2 regions of the Arthrobacter sp. 05L421 genome follow, and region 1 is predicted to be linked to the other one. Evidence: predicted binding sites of a transcription regulator. Region 1 holds the regulator's gene; the other holds the start of a gene.
What was found. Region 1 encodes HrcA, which represses chaperone genes, less so after heat shock. Its sites were predicted from a motif close to TTNGCACTCGNNNNNNNCGAGTGCNAA; they were not measured.
Positions count from the first base shown of each region.

Region 2: the regulator HrcA is predicted to act here: its motif matches at 1,348-1,374, upstream of groES (co-chaperone GroES).

Region 1 covers NZ_JBFTOC010000002.1:63,433-70,868, reverse strand. Annotated here, with positions in the region: gene srmL (PheS-related mystery ligase SrmL) at 1-728, shown strand, start outside; gene AC1DKQ_RS03225 (GerMN domain-containing protein) at 1,034-1,960, shown strand; gene AC1DKQ_RS03220 (16S rRNA (uracil(1498)-N(3))-methyltransferase) at 2,092-2,865, opposite strand; gene dnaJ (molecular chaperone DnaJ) at 2,868-3,998, opposite strand; gene hrcA (heat-inducible transcriptional repressor HrcA) at 4,062-5,075, opposite strand; gene AC1DKQ_RS03205 (DUF3097 domain-containing protein) at 5,405-6,256, shown strand; gene AC1DKQ_RS03200 (DUF4870 domain-containing protein) at 6,400-6,819, shown strand; gene hemW (radical SAM family heme chaperone HemW) at 6,946-7,436, opposite strand, start outside.
Region 2 covers NZ_JBFTOC010000001.1:290,040-297,475, reverse strand. Annotated here, with positions in the region: gene AC1DKQ_RS01300 (class I SAM-dependent methyltransferase) at 1-269, opposite strand, end outside; gene AC1DKQ_RS01295 (hypothetical protein) at 335-784, shown strand; gene groES (co-chaperone GroES) at 1,534-1,830, shown strand; gene groL (chaperonin GroEL) at 1,911-3,521, shown strand; gene AC1DKQ_RS01280 (DUF389 domain-containing protein) at 3,755-4,723, opposite strand; gene AC1DKQ_RS01275 (acyltransferase family protein) at 4,903-6,999, shown strand; gene guaB (IMP dehydrogenase) at 7,302-7,436, shown strand, end outside.

The sequences.
Region 1 (7,436 bases):
TGGGAACTCCCCACCAGGTCGACCTGTGGCGCGTCAGCTCGCGCGGACAACTCGATGCCGACAACCTGCAGGAGATGATCGGATCCCTGGTGCAGGCGGTGCTTCCGGAGGCACGATGGCGAGCAGTTCCAGCCGTGCATCCCTACACCAGAGAAGGCCTGCAGGTCGATGTCCTCATGGACGGAGAGTGGCTCGAACTAGCAGAATGCGGTCTCATGGCGCCTCATCTCTTCTCCGACGCTGGCCTGGATCCCACGAGGTGGTCCGGGCTTGCTCTTGGGATGGGCTTGGACCGGGCCCTGATGCTCCGCAAGGGCATCCCCGACATCCGGCTGCTGAGGTCCACAGACGAGCGAATCGAGAAGCAGATGTTGGACCTGTCCCGCTGGAAACCGGTCTCTCAAATGCCCTCCATCCGCAGGGACATCTCCATTGTGGTGCCCGCGGACATGGACACTGAAGTGCTCGGCGACCGGGTGCGAACAGCATTGGGCGAAAAGGCGGCGGACCTGGAAAGCGTCGAACTCCTGGCCCTAACCCCGCATGGAGACCTCCCCGCAACAGTGCAGGAACGACTTCGCATCTGCGATGGTCAGGCCAATGCACTGATACGTCTGGCGCTGCGTCCCCTGACCCGGACCATGACAGATCAGGAGGCGAATAAAATCCGAGACGACGTCTACTTGGCCCTGCATGAGGGGCCAGTCCGGGAGCTCATCGCAGGATAGAGCTGTGCCGGCCTTCCGCCCTGGCGTTAGGAACCTATGACTCGCGGGAATTAGGTATCAACTTTGTATCGGCCTCATATCGTTCCCGTTGCAGTTCCCGCGCCGGGGCCGAAACCCGGCTGTCGCGCCGCGCCCGTGTGCCATGCTGGAATCCCGCTGTCCCAGGATCGCCGGGCCGCTCTCCGGCAGGTGGAGGATGCTCGGCCACCGGCGGTCCAGGACGGCTATAAACAGATCATCGCCGCGGAGCGCGGGGCACAAGAAGGGACAGCGGCATCAGGAAGCGTGAAGTTCAGCAGTCAACGGTGGGGCGCGTCCGCCGCGCCGCGCTGGCGCTGGCGCTGCCCGCCGTCCTCCTCCTGTCCGGCTGCGTGGCAACACCGCAAAGCGGCATCACGAACTCCAGCAGCCCGTCGGAGCTCATACCCGTCCCGGCGTCGGGCGTCCCCACCACCAGCGCTCCGCTCGAAACTGCCCAGACGTCGAACAAGGCTCCGGTGTATTGGATCGGCCGGAGCAATGACAACGCGTTTCTCTACCGCGAGTTCCGTGACGTCCCGGATCAGGACAACCCCGTCACCCGCGCCCTTCGAGTGATGATGTCCCAGACGCCGCTGGACCCGGATTTCTTCACGCCTTGGCAGAACCCGAAGAAGCTGGCGACGTCGATTTCCGGCAAGAATGTCATCACGGTGGATGTCTCCGCGGATGCCTTCAACAGCAACGTGGATGCCGCCATGGCCGAGCGGGCCATCCAGCAGCTCGTGTACACGGCGACGGCTGCCGCGGCCAGCGCAGGCCTCATCGATGCCGGACAGCAGGCCCAGGTGGTTGTGCTGGTTGACGGTCACACCGACTACGTGGCCTTCAATCACGTCCGGCTGGGCGAGCCGACCTCCCGCAGCGCCGGGATGGTGGCACCTGTGTGGATCATCGATCCGCAGGAAGGCACGTCAGTGGCCGACGGTTCGGTCAAGATCAGCGGCCGGAGCACCGTCCAGGGCGGGAAGCTCCGCTGGGCGATCCTCAAGGTAGACGGCGACGGCGACAACGCCAAGACGGCCTACCTCAACGGCAACGCCACGGCCTCGGCCGACTCCACCCAGTCCGGGTTGTTCACCTTGTCCGTGAACCTTGCCCCGGGCAACTACGAAGTCCGTGTGTCCCAGGTGGACGCGTCCGACAGCGCCAAGGAAGTGTTCCAAGACACCCGCGGCTTCACGGTTAAATAGTCCGGTAAGTAGTCTGACGCATCGTCTAAATAGACTGACGCATCGTCCTGCGAGGCCAATAATTTGGCGCATCGAATGGTCTGAGGCTTCACATAGCCTTCACGTCAGGAAGCCGCCACGCCGGCGGCCGGTCACCACCGGCCGAGGACGTCGCTGGCCAGCACGGTGGCGGCCGGCCCGGCGGTGGACGAGCGCAGCACATGGTGACCCAACAATGCCGTGACCGCCCCTGCGTCGCACAACCTGGTCACCTCCCGCGGGCTGATGCCGCCTTCAGGGCCCACGATCAGCAGGACTTCACGGGACCCGGCGTCGCCGGGCGGTGCGGTTTCCAGCCATGATTCCAGGACGTGCCGCAGCGGGCGGACGGCATCTTCGTGCAGGATGACCGCGAGGTCCGCGGCCGCCACAGCCGCCTGCAGCCCGGCGCCGTCGACTGCCGCCCGGACCTCCGGGATCCAGGCGCGGCGCGCCTGCTTGGCAGCTGCCGTCACCACTGACTGCCATTTGGCGTGCGCCTTCGCGGCCCGTTCAGCCTTCCACCGCACAATAGACCGCTCCGCCTGCCAGGGAATGACGGCGTCGATGCCCAGTTCGGTGGCCGTTTCGGCCGCGAGTTCGTCGCGGTCGCCCTTGGCGAGGGCTTGGACCAGGACCAGTCTGGTCCCGGGCCGCGGCTCATCGGCAAGGCCGAGGCACTCGACGGTCAGCTCACCGGGCAGCGCGGCCATCACCTTGCCGGTCAGCCGTTTGCCCGCGCCGTCGGCGATGTCCACGGCCTCGCCGACGGCGATCCGCTTGACGGTGACGGCGTGGCGGGCCTCGGGGCCCTCCAGGACGAAGGCGGAGCCGGGGACCTGCTGATCCAGCGTGCCGGGGGCGGTGAAGAAGACCGGGTTACTCACCGCTACAGGTTACCGAGCCGGTCCCGGAGTTTGGCGAAGACGCCGCCGCTGGCCGCGAGCTTTCCGGCCGTGAAGTGTTCGCCGCGCAGCTTGGCAAGCTGGCGGAGCAAGTCTTCCTGGGCGGCGTCGAGCTTGCCGGGCGTTTCGACCTGAAGGTGCACTTTCAGGTCACCGCGCCCGTGGCCGCGGAGGTGGGTGACACCAAGGCCGCGCAGGGTGATGATCTCGCCCGACTGGGTGCCGGCCCGGACGTCAATCTCCTGCTGCCCGTCGAAGGTATCGAGGCTAATTTCGGTGCCGAGTGCGGCGGCCGTCATGGGGATGTTGAGGCTCGCGTGCAGGTCGTCGCCGTCGCGGACGTACGTGGCGTCATTGTTGACCCGGATCTCCACATACAGGTCCCCGGCCGGACCGCCGGCGGGGCCCGCCTCGCCCTGGCCGGACAACTGGATGCGGGTGCCCGTACCAACGCCCGCCGGTACCTTGACGGTCAGCGAGCGGCGGCTGCGGATCCGGCCCTGGCCGTTGCATTCGTTGCAGGGGTCCTTGATGACGGTACCGAAGCCCTCACAGGATCCACAGGGGGCCGAGGTCATGACCTGGCCCAGGATGGAGCGCACAGCGCGCTGGACCTGGCCGCTGCCGCCACAGATGTCGCAGCGCACCGGGTGGGTGCCCTCGCGGCAGCAGGAGCCATCGCACGTCGGGCAGACGACAGCCGTGTCGACCTCGAGTTTCTTGTTGACGCCGAAAACCGCCTCGCGGAGGTCGATACGCACGCTGATCAGCGCGTCCTGGCCGCGGCGGACCCGGGAGGCCGGGCCGCCCTGGCCACCGCCCGCCCCGAAGAAGGTCTCGAAGATGTCTTGGAAGGCGAAGCCCTGGCCCGAGTAGCTGCCGCCGCCGAAGCCGTTGTCGGTGCCGTTCTCGTTGCCGGTGGTGTCATACACCCGGCGCTTCTGCGGATCGGAGAGGACTTCATAGGCGTGGGTGACGGCCTTGAACCGGTCCGAGGCGTCTTCTCCCGGGTTCACGTCCGGGTGCAGGGTCCGGGCCAGTTTCCGGTACGCCTTCTTGATCTCCTCCCCCGTTGCGTCGCGGGAGACTCCAAGAACGTCATAGTGGCTGGTCAAAGTTTGTATCTCTTCCTTTTTGTACTGCCGGTGGGGCAAGAAGTCGCGTTGGTCCCGGGCCCGTCAGGGCCCCAGGATCCTCGAAAGGTAACGGGCCACCGCGCGGACGGCGGCCATGGTGGTGGGATAGTCCATCCGGGTGGGTCCGAGGACGCCGACCTTGGCCGTGGCGTCCGGCCCGTAGGCGGTGGCCACCACCGAGGCCTCGGCGAGACCGTCGTAGGGGTTTTCCCGGCCAATGCTGACGGTCACACCGCGCGGGTCTTCGGCCATTTCGCTGAGCAGGCGGAGCATGACCACCTGTTCCTCGAGCGCCTCCAGCACGGGGCCGATGCTGAGCGGGAAGTCCACATTGGATCGTGCCAGATTGGCCGTGCCGGCCATGACCATGCGCTCCTCGCGGCTGGTGGTGGCCAGGGCCTCCAGGCCGCGGGCCAGCGCCTGCGCCGGACCACGGCGCGCGGGCGGGCCACTGGCGACGACGGCGGGCAGCAGCTGGGGCAGCAGGCTCAGCGGGGTCCCGGAGAGGCTCGCCAGGAAGCGGGTGCGCAGCTCCGCCAGGGCGTCGTCGGGAATGTCCTGCCCGACATCGATGACGCGCTGCTCCACTTTGCCGGTGTCCGCGATGAGGACAATCAGCACCTTCCGGGGAGCCAGCAGCACAAACTCGATGTGCCGCACCCGGGCCCGGCTGAGCAGCGGATACTGCACGACGGCGACCTGGTTGGTCAGGTGGGAGAGGAGCCTCACGGTCCGGTCGAGGATGTCGTCGAGGTCCTCGGATCCTTCCAGCAACGCCTGGATTGCCCGGCGCTCGGCCTGGGACAACTGCTTCACCGCTGAGATCTGGTCGACGAAGAGCCGGTAGCCCTTGTCGGTGGGGATCCGGCCGGCGCTGGTGTGCGGCGCCGTGATCAGGCCCTCGTCCTCCAGCGCCGCCATGTCATTTCGGATCGTGGCGCTGGACACACCAAGATGATGCCGCTCAACCAGCGCTTTGGAACCAACGGGCTCACGCGAATGGACGTAGTCCTCCACGATGGCGCGCAGCACTTCGAGTTTGCGCGGTTCGCTCACGCTCCACCTCCAATCGACGGTCCCGCAGCCGGTGCCGCCCGCGTTGTCCGGTTCGCGTCCAGAAGTAGTACCCAGAGGTAATACAGAGACGGCCGTCTCCGGACAAGGGTTAGCACTCGACATGCCTAAGTGCTAACCAGTCTAATATGAGTCGCCGCGTTGTTAGCATTGGATTCGCTCCAGGCGTGGCCCGCGGGGTTGCGATTCCCGTCACGCCGGTGCCGGGACCGTGGCAGCCGCTGCCGTTGCCGCGCCGTCGCGGTCCGGTTCCGGACCCGGAGAGTTCCACCAACCGCCGTACATTCCGAGTGCAAAGTAAGCGTGTAGAGATGTCGTACCAGAACTGGGGACCCCAGGACCTGTCCGCCCCCGCCAAGACCCAGTTGCCGGAAGTCCCGGTGGAACGCGGGATGGTCCTCGAGGAGGTCCAGTCCGGCTGGGTGGGAGCCGTGACCCGCGTGGAGAAGTCCGGCGGCATGCATGTGGTGGCGCTCGAGGACCGGCGGGGCAAGTCCCGGTCCTTCCGCCTCGGCTTTGGCTTCCTGCTGGAGGGCCAGCCGATCCAACTGATGCCGCCGGCCCCGAAGAAGGCGGCCCCGGCCTCCGGTGCCGGCCGCACGGCGTCGGGCTCGGTCCGGGTGGCGGGGCACCGCGCACAGGTGGCCAAGGCCAGCCGCATCTGGGTGGAAGGAAAGCACGACGCCGAGCTGGTGGAAAAGGTATGGGGCGATGACCTCCGCGTGGAGGGCATCGTCGTCGAACCCCTGCACGGCATTGACGACCTCGCGGGCGCCGTGGCGGAGTTCGGTCCGGGCCCCGGCCGCCGCCTCGGCGTTCTCGTTGACCACCTGGTGCCAAACTCCAAGGAGTCACGGATCGCTGACGCCGTCATGGCCTCACCGGGCGCCGCCGGCAACGTCCTGATTGTGGGCCACCCTTATGTGGATGTATGGCAAGCCATCCGGCCTGCGGTCCTGGGTATTGAGAAGTGGCCCGTGATCCCCCGCGGAGTCGACTGGAAGACAGGCATCCTGATGGCTTTCGGGTGGCCCCACTCCACGAAGGAGGACGTCGGCGTCGGCTGGCAGAAACTATTGGGGGCGGTCCGCAGCTACGCGGACCTCGAGCCGTCCCTGCTGGGCCGCGTGGAAGAGGTCATTGACTTCCTCACCGTGCCCTAGTTTGCCGCGGCGGACGCTCCCTGATCTCCATTTCCGCGCCCAAGCAAGTATTCTTGGAACGGTGACCGCGCTCCCAGCACGGTTCCGGCTATTCCAGGCACAACCTGGCAGCAACGCATCACCGCAATCCGAAGGGCTTCACCGTGGCAGATAACGCACGCGAACAGACGGGCAACCAGGCCGGCCATGGTCAGCCCCCGTACCATGGCGTTCCGGCAAATGCGCTTCCGCTGACGGCCAGCGAGGACCGGCAGTGGGCCACGCTGGCGCACTTCGGCGGCATCCTGGGCTGCGTGCCGTCGCTGCTGATCTATCTGATTTTCAAGGACCGCGGCCCGTTCACTGCGCAGGAATCCAAGGAAGCCCTCAATTTCACGCTGCCGCCGACCCTCGCCGCGGTGCTCGCCAATCTGCTCGTCTTCATTCCCGTGGTGGGCAATCTCTTCGCCGTGCTCGCCACAGTGATCTGGATCGCCGTGACGTGCTTCTCGGTGGCGGCAGGCATCCACGTCAACCGCGGCCAGCCGCACCGCTACGAATTCAACCTGCGCTGGATCAAATAGCCCAGCCCGGACGCAAGCAAGAGAGCCGGCCGCTGCCCGTCAGGGCAAGCGGCCGGCTCTATTCGTGTGCGGGTTTCATGTGCGGGTGCTGCGTGCGGCGGCCCCGGAGGGTCCTAGTCGGCCCGCTCAGTCCGGCAGGAGCCTGCGGACCACTGCGTCGGCCAACAACCGGCCCTTGAGCGTGAGGATGAGCCGGCCCTTGAAAGCGGCCGCGGGATCCACTAGGCCGTCGGCAATCAGGCCCGCGACGGCGTGCCGGCCGGTGTCCCCCAGGCCGCCCAGGCTCGGGATGTCGAGTCCGGAGTTCAGCCGGGCCTCGAGCATGACGCGTTCCACGTTGCGGGTTTCGGTGTCCAGCGTTTCGCGTCCGGCGGCGGGTGAGACCCCGGCGCCGAGGCGGTTGGCGTAGGCGGTGGGGTGCTTGACGTTCCACCACCGGACGCCGCCCACGTGCGAGTGCGCGCCTGGTCCGATGCCCCACCAGTCGTCCCCCCGCCAGTAGGCGAGGTTGTGCCGGCAGGCCTGCTCGGGGGTGCGGGACCAGTTGCTGACCTCGTACCAGGTGAGCCCGGCCGCGGAAATCAGCTCGTCGGCGAGTTCGTACTTGGCGGCGTGGT
Region 2 (7,436 bases), on a different contig from region 1:
GCCGCGACTGTCAGCCGGGTGGCCTGCTCCAGGCCGGCCTTGGTGAAGATCATCTGCCGGGCGAACTCGCCGAATTTGGCCTCGGCCTTGGTCCGCAGCCGGGACTGGGTGAGCACGGCCGAGACCATTTCGGGGGAGTGGCCGGCCTTGCGCAGCGCCGCGGTCAGGCGGAAGGCCTCGTCCTCGCGGTACGGGCCCAGCGACGCCAGCAGCTCCCAGCCCTCGGGCGTGAGGATCGGGGCAATATGTTCCTGCGGTGCGTCAGTCATGCCATCCAGCGTAGTTGAGCTCCGCGGGCACGCTGTGACCGGACCACGGGGGCTAGGCTTGACGGATGGAAGACAGCGGCGCAGGCGACAGCATCTCAGAGGACACAACCGGGCAGGACACAGCCGGGAACGACGACGCCGGGAATGACGACGCCGGGCAGGGGCGCCGCAGCCCGCAGGGGCTGGCCCGCTACGCCCGGCCGGCACTGATCGCCGGCGCTGTGATCGCCGTCGTGTGCATTGCCCTCTTGGTGATCATCTTCTTCCTCGATTCCTTCAACGCCACCGTATATTCCGTCGGCGGCAAGAACGTCCAGGACGCCACGGACGAGGCCCGGGCCATCCGGGACACCTATGCCGCCGCCCGGCTCGGCGGCATCATCGCCCTCGTCACAGGCGTCCTGCTGGCCGCCGCCGGGGCCGTGCTGATGTACCGGCACCGGAACGACGAGGGCCGGAACACGGACGAAGACGACGGCCAGGACGTGGACTTCGAAGACCTCGCAGGCCAGTAGGCGCGGGCTAGCGACGGCCACGCGGTCACGGCACAAGCCGCCACTCGGCCACGGGCCAACCGGCCAACCGGCCACGCGGTCACGGGACAACCGGCCACGCGGTCACGGGCCATGCCCTTCCCTCGGCATCCGGAGTGGACATGTCCTCCCGGGCAGCCGGCAACCGTGGGGCATGTCCATCGCTCAGCGCGAGAAGAGCGCATGATGCCCAGGTGTCCTCTCGCCGCAGCAAAGATTGGGCATGTCCTCCTGGGCAGCCCGCATCCGCTTAGCACGTCCATCGCTCAGCACCAGGAGTGAGCATGTCCTCCTGGGCAGCCCGCATCCGCTTAGCACGTCCATCGCTCAGCACCAGGAGTGAGCATGTCCTCCCGGGTAGCCCGCATCCGCTTAGCACGTCCATCGCTCAGCACCAGGAGTGAGCATGTCCTCCCGGGTAGCCCGCAACCGCTGAACATGTCCATCCCTCAGCGCGGACAGCGAGCATGGGTGCCCAAGTGTCCTCTCGCCGCAGTAAAGAATGGGCATGTCCCACCGGGTAGATGTTCACCCGGAACGAATTTCTGGCACTCGCCTTGACCGAGTGCTAACTATCTACATAGAGTCGTCATTAGCACTCTCCCTAGGAGGGTGCTAACACATGAAGCGCGTTCCGCCAGGCACGCTGCCGGCACCGCGACGACGGTCTGCGCGCCTTGGCATCAGCGCTTCATAGTCCACAAATTTGCTGACGAAAAGGAGAGGTCCGAGTGTCGGTCTCTATTAAGCCTCTTGAGGATCGTATTGTTGTCCGCCCGCTCGAAGCCGAGCAGACCACGGCTTCCGGCCTGGTTATCCCGGACTCCGCGCAGGAGAAGCCCCAGGAAGGCGAAGTTGTTGCAGTAGGCCCCGGCCGCTTCGATGACAACGGCAACCGCGTTCCCATCGATGTTGCCGTTGGCGACGTCGTCATCTACTCCAAGTACGGTGGAACCGAAGTCAAGACCGGCGGCACCGAGTACCTCGTGCTCTCCGCCCGCGACGTTCTGGCGATCGTCGTAAAGTAACTCTCTTGGACCCCGTGCAGCCGATCCTTTCGCATTGAATGGATCAGTTGCGCGGGGTTCTGTCTTGAAAGGACAAAACCATGGCAAAGCAGCTTGCGTTTAACGACGCTGCCCGCCGGTCGCTTGAAGCCGGCATCGATAAGCTCGCCAACACCGTCAAGGTCACGCTGGGCCCGCGCGGCCGCAACGTCGTACTGGACAAGAAGTGGGGCGCCCCCACGATCACCAACGACGGCGTGACCATCGCCCGCGAAGTCGAGCTGGACGACCCCTACGAGAACCTTGGCGCGCAGCTTGCCAAGGAGGTCGCCACCAAGACCAACGATGTTGCCGGCGACGGCACCACCACCGCCACCGTCCTGGCCCAGGCCCTGGTCAAGGAAGGCCTGCGCAACGTAGCGGCAGGCGCCGCACCGGGCGAGATCAAGCGCGGCATCGAGGTTTCGGTCGAGGCCGTCGCCGCCCGCCTGCTGGAGAACGCGCGCCCGGTTGAAGGCACGCAGGTTGCCAACGTTGCCGCAATCTCCGCCCAGAGCGACGAGGTCGGCGAGCTCCTGGCCGAGGCGTTCGGCAAGGTCGGCAAGGATGGTGTGATCACCATCGAGGAATCCTCCACCACGCAGACCGAGCTGGTCCTCACCGAGGGCATGCAGTTCGACAAGGGCTACCTGTCCCCGTACTTCGTCACCGACGCGGAACGCCAGGAAGCCGTCCTCGAGGACGCCCTGATCCTGATCAACCAGGGCAAGATCTCCTCGGTGCAGGATTTCCTGCCGCTGCTGGAAAAGGCGCTGCAGAGCTCCAAGCCGCTCTTCATCATCGCCGAAGACGTCGAGGGCGAGGCCCTCTCCACGCTCATCGTCAACCGCATCCGCGGCACGCTGAACGTCGTCGCCGTCAAGGCCCCGGGCTTCGGTGACCGCCGCAAGGCCATGCTCCAGGACATCGCGACCCTCACGGGTGCGCAGGTTGTCTCCGCGGAGCTGGGCCTGAGCCTGGACACCGTTGGCCTCGAGGTGCTTGGCACCGCACGCCGCATCACGGTCACCAAGGACAACACCACGATCGTCGACGGCGCCGGTTCGGCCGAAGACGTCGCTGCCCGCGTTGCCCAGCTGCGCGCCGAGCTGACCCGGACCGATTCGGACTGGGACAAGGAAAAGCTGCAGGAACGCCTGGCCAAGCTGGCCGGCGGCATCGGCGTGATCAAGGTTGGCGCTGCCACCGAGGTTGAGCTGAAGGAAAAGAAGCACCGCATCGAGGACGCTGTGTCCTCGACCCGCGCTGCCCTCGAAGAAGGCATCGTGGCAGGCGGCGGTTCCGCCCTCATCCACGCGTTGAAGGCGCTCGACGAGGACGCAGCCGTCCAGGCCCTCGAAGGTGACGCGGCTGCGGCCGTCGGCATCGTCCGCCGCGCCCTGACCCAGCCGCTGCGCTGGATCGCGCAGAACGCCGGCTTCGACGGCTATGTCGTGGTCGCCAAGGTGGCCGAATCCGCGGTGAACCAGGGCTTCAACGCCAAGTCCGGCGAATACGAAGACCTGATCGCCGCCGGTGTGATCGACCCCGTCAAGGTGACGCGTGCGGCCCTGCGCAACGCGGCATCCATCGCGGCGCTGGTCCTCACCACGGAAACCCTCGTGGTCGAGAAGCCGGCTGACGAAGACGAGCACGCAGGGCACAAGCACTAGCCTCTGCACACACAAAGGACGGTCCGGCATCATGCCGGGCCGTCCTTTTTGTCTGCCACTTTGTCTGCCACGCTACGTTTCTGCCGGGCCGGCTCTGCTGCGCGTCTGCAGGGTTCGCCTGCAAAATCGCCCGGATTCCGGCGCGAAGACCCCGACATTCCTGTCGTCCTTGGTTCCCGCGGGCCCTAGGGGACGGCCCCGCGGGCCCCAGCGGGCGGCCAAACGCCCGGCCGTCAGCGCCGGGAACGGTCCGCCCTGCGCCGCAGCCGCAGTGCGGCGTCCGGCGACAGCCGCTTGGTCACCAGCCGGTAGAAAATGAGAACCCCGACGGCGGCCACCACGATTCCCAGCAGGTTCAGGAACAGCTGCAGGGCGGAGCCGGCGGCCTTCTGGTACTCGCCCAGGACCAGGGCCACGGCCACGAATCCCGCCGCCGGCACTGTGGTGACCGAGATGAACACCCCGATTAGCGCCGCCGAGCGACGGCTGATGACCGACAGCATTCCGGCTATGCCGGCAAGGATGGCGACGATCAGGGAGTACGGGCCCGGATGGTATATGAATTCAACCGCTGAACCGCGGTTGAGCGCGTCACTGGGAAACAGCCCGAGCGGCACGGACAGCCACGCCGCCAGGGCGGCAGCCAGCATCGCGACGGGAAAGCCGACGCCGAGTGCCACGGCCGCGTCGCGTCCGAGCCGCCGCTCGCGCCGGACCAGGGCCACGGCCAGCGCAGCCAGGGGGCCGAACTCTGGGCCCACGGCCATGGCGCCGACGATCGCAATGGTGGAGTCGGTCACGATGCCGATGGCCGCCAGCTGGGTCGCCAGGACCAGGAAGGCCAGAAAACTCCACGTCAGGCGCGAATCTTCGCCGGTCTGCCGCGTCACCTCGTCCCAGATCACGGCGTCCGCGCCCTCACCCGGCGCCTCCGCCTCCGCCCGGTCGGCCCGGTCCGAGAGCACCAGGTCCGGTTCTAGGACCGAAATTGATCCGCGCTGCTGGACATCGAGGACGTGGAGCTTCTCCACGAGCCCCTCCACTGATTCGCGCGCCAGCAGGACCTGGATAACGTCGCCGGGGGGCAGGACGGAAGCACCCTTGGCCAGCGCGACTTCCGAGACTCCGACGTGACGTGTAGTACTTTCGACAACAACTCCGGTCAACTCTCCCGGGACACAAATGCGCAGCTGCACGATCACTTGGCGGCCTCCTCAGACTCGTCCCAGCCTAGCTTCCGCGCCGCGCCAGACGCCGCCGGCCGGGCGCGTGGAGGCTCCCTGCCAGGGCTTCCGGGGTACCCGCGGGGCGCCGGTGATTGGCCAAGAAAATTACGTTTCGGTAACATTGGTGTTTTGGAAACTGGCCGGAAGGGTTATCTGTGTCGAGCGAGCGAACCATCGCCACCCCACCAAGGGCGGACGCAGGTTCTCCGGCGAGCCGAAAATCAAGCTACCGCCCCGAAGTCCAGGGCCTGCGCGCCCTCGCGGTCCTCATGGTGGTCACGTACCACGTGTGGCTGGGGCGAGTTTCCGGCGGCGTAGACATCTTCCTTCTCATTTCGGCATTCCTGATGACGCTCAGCTTCACGCGGAAGGTCGAAAGCGGCGCGCCGCTCCGGCTGCTGAGCCACTGGCTGCATCTGCTTAAGCGCCTTCTGCCGGCCGTCGTCGTGGTGATCCTCGGCGTCCTCGCCGGCACTTGGGCCATCCTGCCGCAAAGCCGCTGGCCCGACGTCCTTGAGCAGGCCTGGGCCTCCCTGCTGTACCGGCAGAACTGGCTCCTGGCTGACAGTGCCGTGGACTACTACGCCCAGGACCATTCGGGCGCGAGCCCGCTCCAGCACTTCTGGTCACTCTCGATCCAGGGCCAGGTGTTCGTGCTCTGGCCGCTCGTCTTCGCCGGCACGGCCCTTCTTTCCCGGCTGCTCAAGCGCCTGCTCCGCCGCGGGACCGGCCAGGACCATGCGTTGCTGCGCTACCGGTCCCTGCTGGCCGTGGCCTTCGGCGCCGTCTTGGCCGTGTCTCTCGCGTACTCGATTCAGCAGACCACAACGAACCAGGCACACGCCTACTTCGACACCGGCGCCCGGCTCTGGGAGTTCGCCCTCGGCTCGCTCCTGGCCCTCGCCCTGCCGTACCTGAAGCCGGGCAAGATCCTGCGCGTCGTACTGGGCTGGGCAGGGCTGGTGGCCATGCTCTCCTGCGGACTGCTGCTGACCGTGGACCGTTCTTTCCCCGGGTTCATCGCGCTGTGGCCCACGCTGGCGGCCGCCGCGATCATCACCGCCGGCCAAAGCGGCAGCCGGTTCGGCGTCGACCGCTTCCTGACGTGGAAACCACTGGTGGCGCTGGGGGACAACTCCTATGCGCTTTACCTCTGGCACTGGCCGCTGCTGGTCCTGGCCCTCGCCGGGGCGGGCATCACGGCGCCAAACCTGTTCCAGGGGCTGTGCATCGTTGCCGTGTCCGTCGTTCTGGCCGTGCTCACCACCCGCTTCGTCGAGAAGCCGCTGCGTGAGTGGCACTGGCCCAAGCTCCGCGCCTGGCGGACCGCCGTCGTGATTGCCGCCTGTGGTGCCTTGCTGGCCGGTCCCGTCGCCGTGTGGCAGAGCCAGCTCGTCGCCGACGAGGCCGAGGCGGCATCCCAGCCCAAGGAACTGACCCCCGGTGCGGCCGCCCTGGCACCGGAAAACGCCGGCAAACCCACGCCAGAGGCGAAAACCATCCCCGCGCCGGCCGCGATGAAGAACGAATGGGCGGACATCGACGGGCTGTGCACGGACGGTAACGTCGCCAGCGACCCCTTGCTGCAGGGCTGCCTGCAGAACAACAAGCCGGAGAAGGTCACCAAGCGGATCGTGGTGCTCGGCGACTCCCATGCCCAGCAGTACATGGCGGCCCTTGGCCCCATCGCGAAGAGCCACGGCTGGGAAGTGGTCACCCTCCTGAAGGGCAACTGCCGCTTCGGTGGGGAGTCCGCGGAGCGGGACGCGGACTGCAACGCCTTCAACAGGGCCAGCACGCAGTACGTCCTGGACCACCGGCCCGACGCCGTTTTCACGGTTGCGTCCCTGACCCACAAGGAAGCGCCGTTCGAGACGGAAGTGCCGCAGTACCTGGAGGGCATCAAACCCTTCACCGACGCCGGCATGGACGTGGTGGGCATCCGCGATAACCCCCGCTTTAACATCAACATGCCCGAGTGCGTTCAGAAGAACGGCGAGGACGCGGCGGAATGCAACGTACCTCAGCAGGAATCGCTCGCGGGGTCCTCGCCGCTCGACGCGTACCGCGGCCAGGTGCCCAGGCTGGCCTTGATGGACATGAGCGACTTCATTTGCGCCAACGGAACCTGCCCCGCGGTGGTCGGCAACGTGTACGTCTACAAGGACGACAATCACCTGACCAAGACCTATGTCCAGACCATGATCCCCATGTTCGAGAAGCGGCTGCTCGCCGCCACCGGCTGGAAGTAGGCCGGGCGAGCCGGCCGCGCCCGTTGACCTGCGCCCCCGTTGACCTGCCCGGGCCGGCCCGCAGTGCCGAAGCAGTGCGGGGGAGCCGTGCGGCATGGTACTGCTCACATTGAAGCCGCACATTACTGCCCCGGAATATGGCTATCGCCGCCAAGGTTCTACTATTTATTGAGGACTTCTGCACGACCTGTTGCATGACCTTCTGCATAACCTTCTGCACAGACCAGACCCGTAATGACGGGCTGGTCATCTGTTGCAACCCCTACCCGTGAACCCCGTAACCCAAGGTAAGAGGCGCACTCATGACCCAGCCCGAACACAATCCCTTCGGCTTCATCGGCCTGACGTACGACGACGTCCTGCTCCTGCCCGGCCACACCGACGTGATCCCCTCGGAGGCGGACACGTCCTCCCGGATCTCCAAGCGCATCACGGTC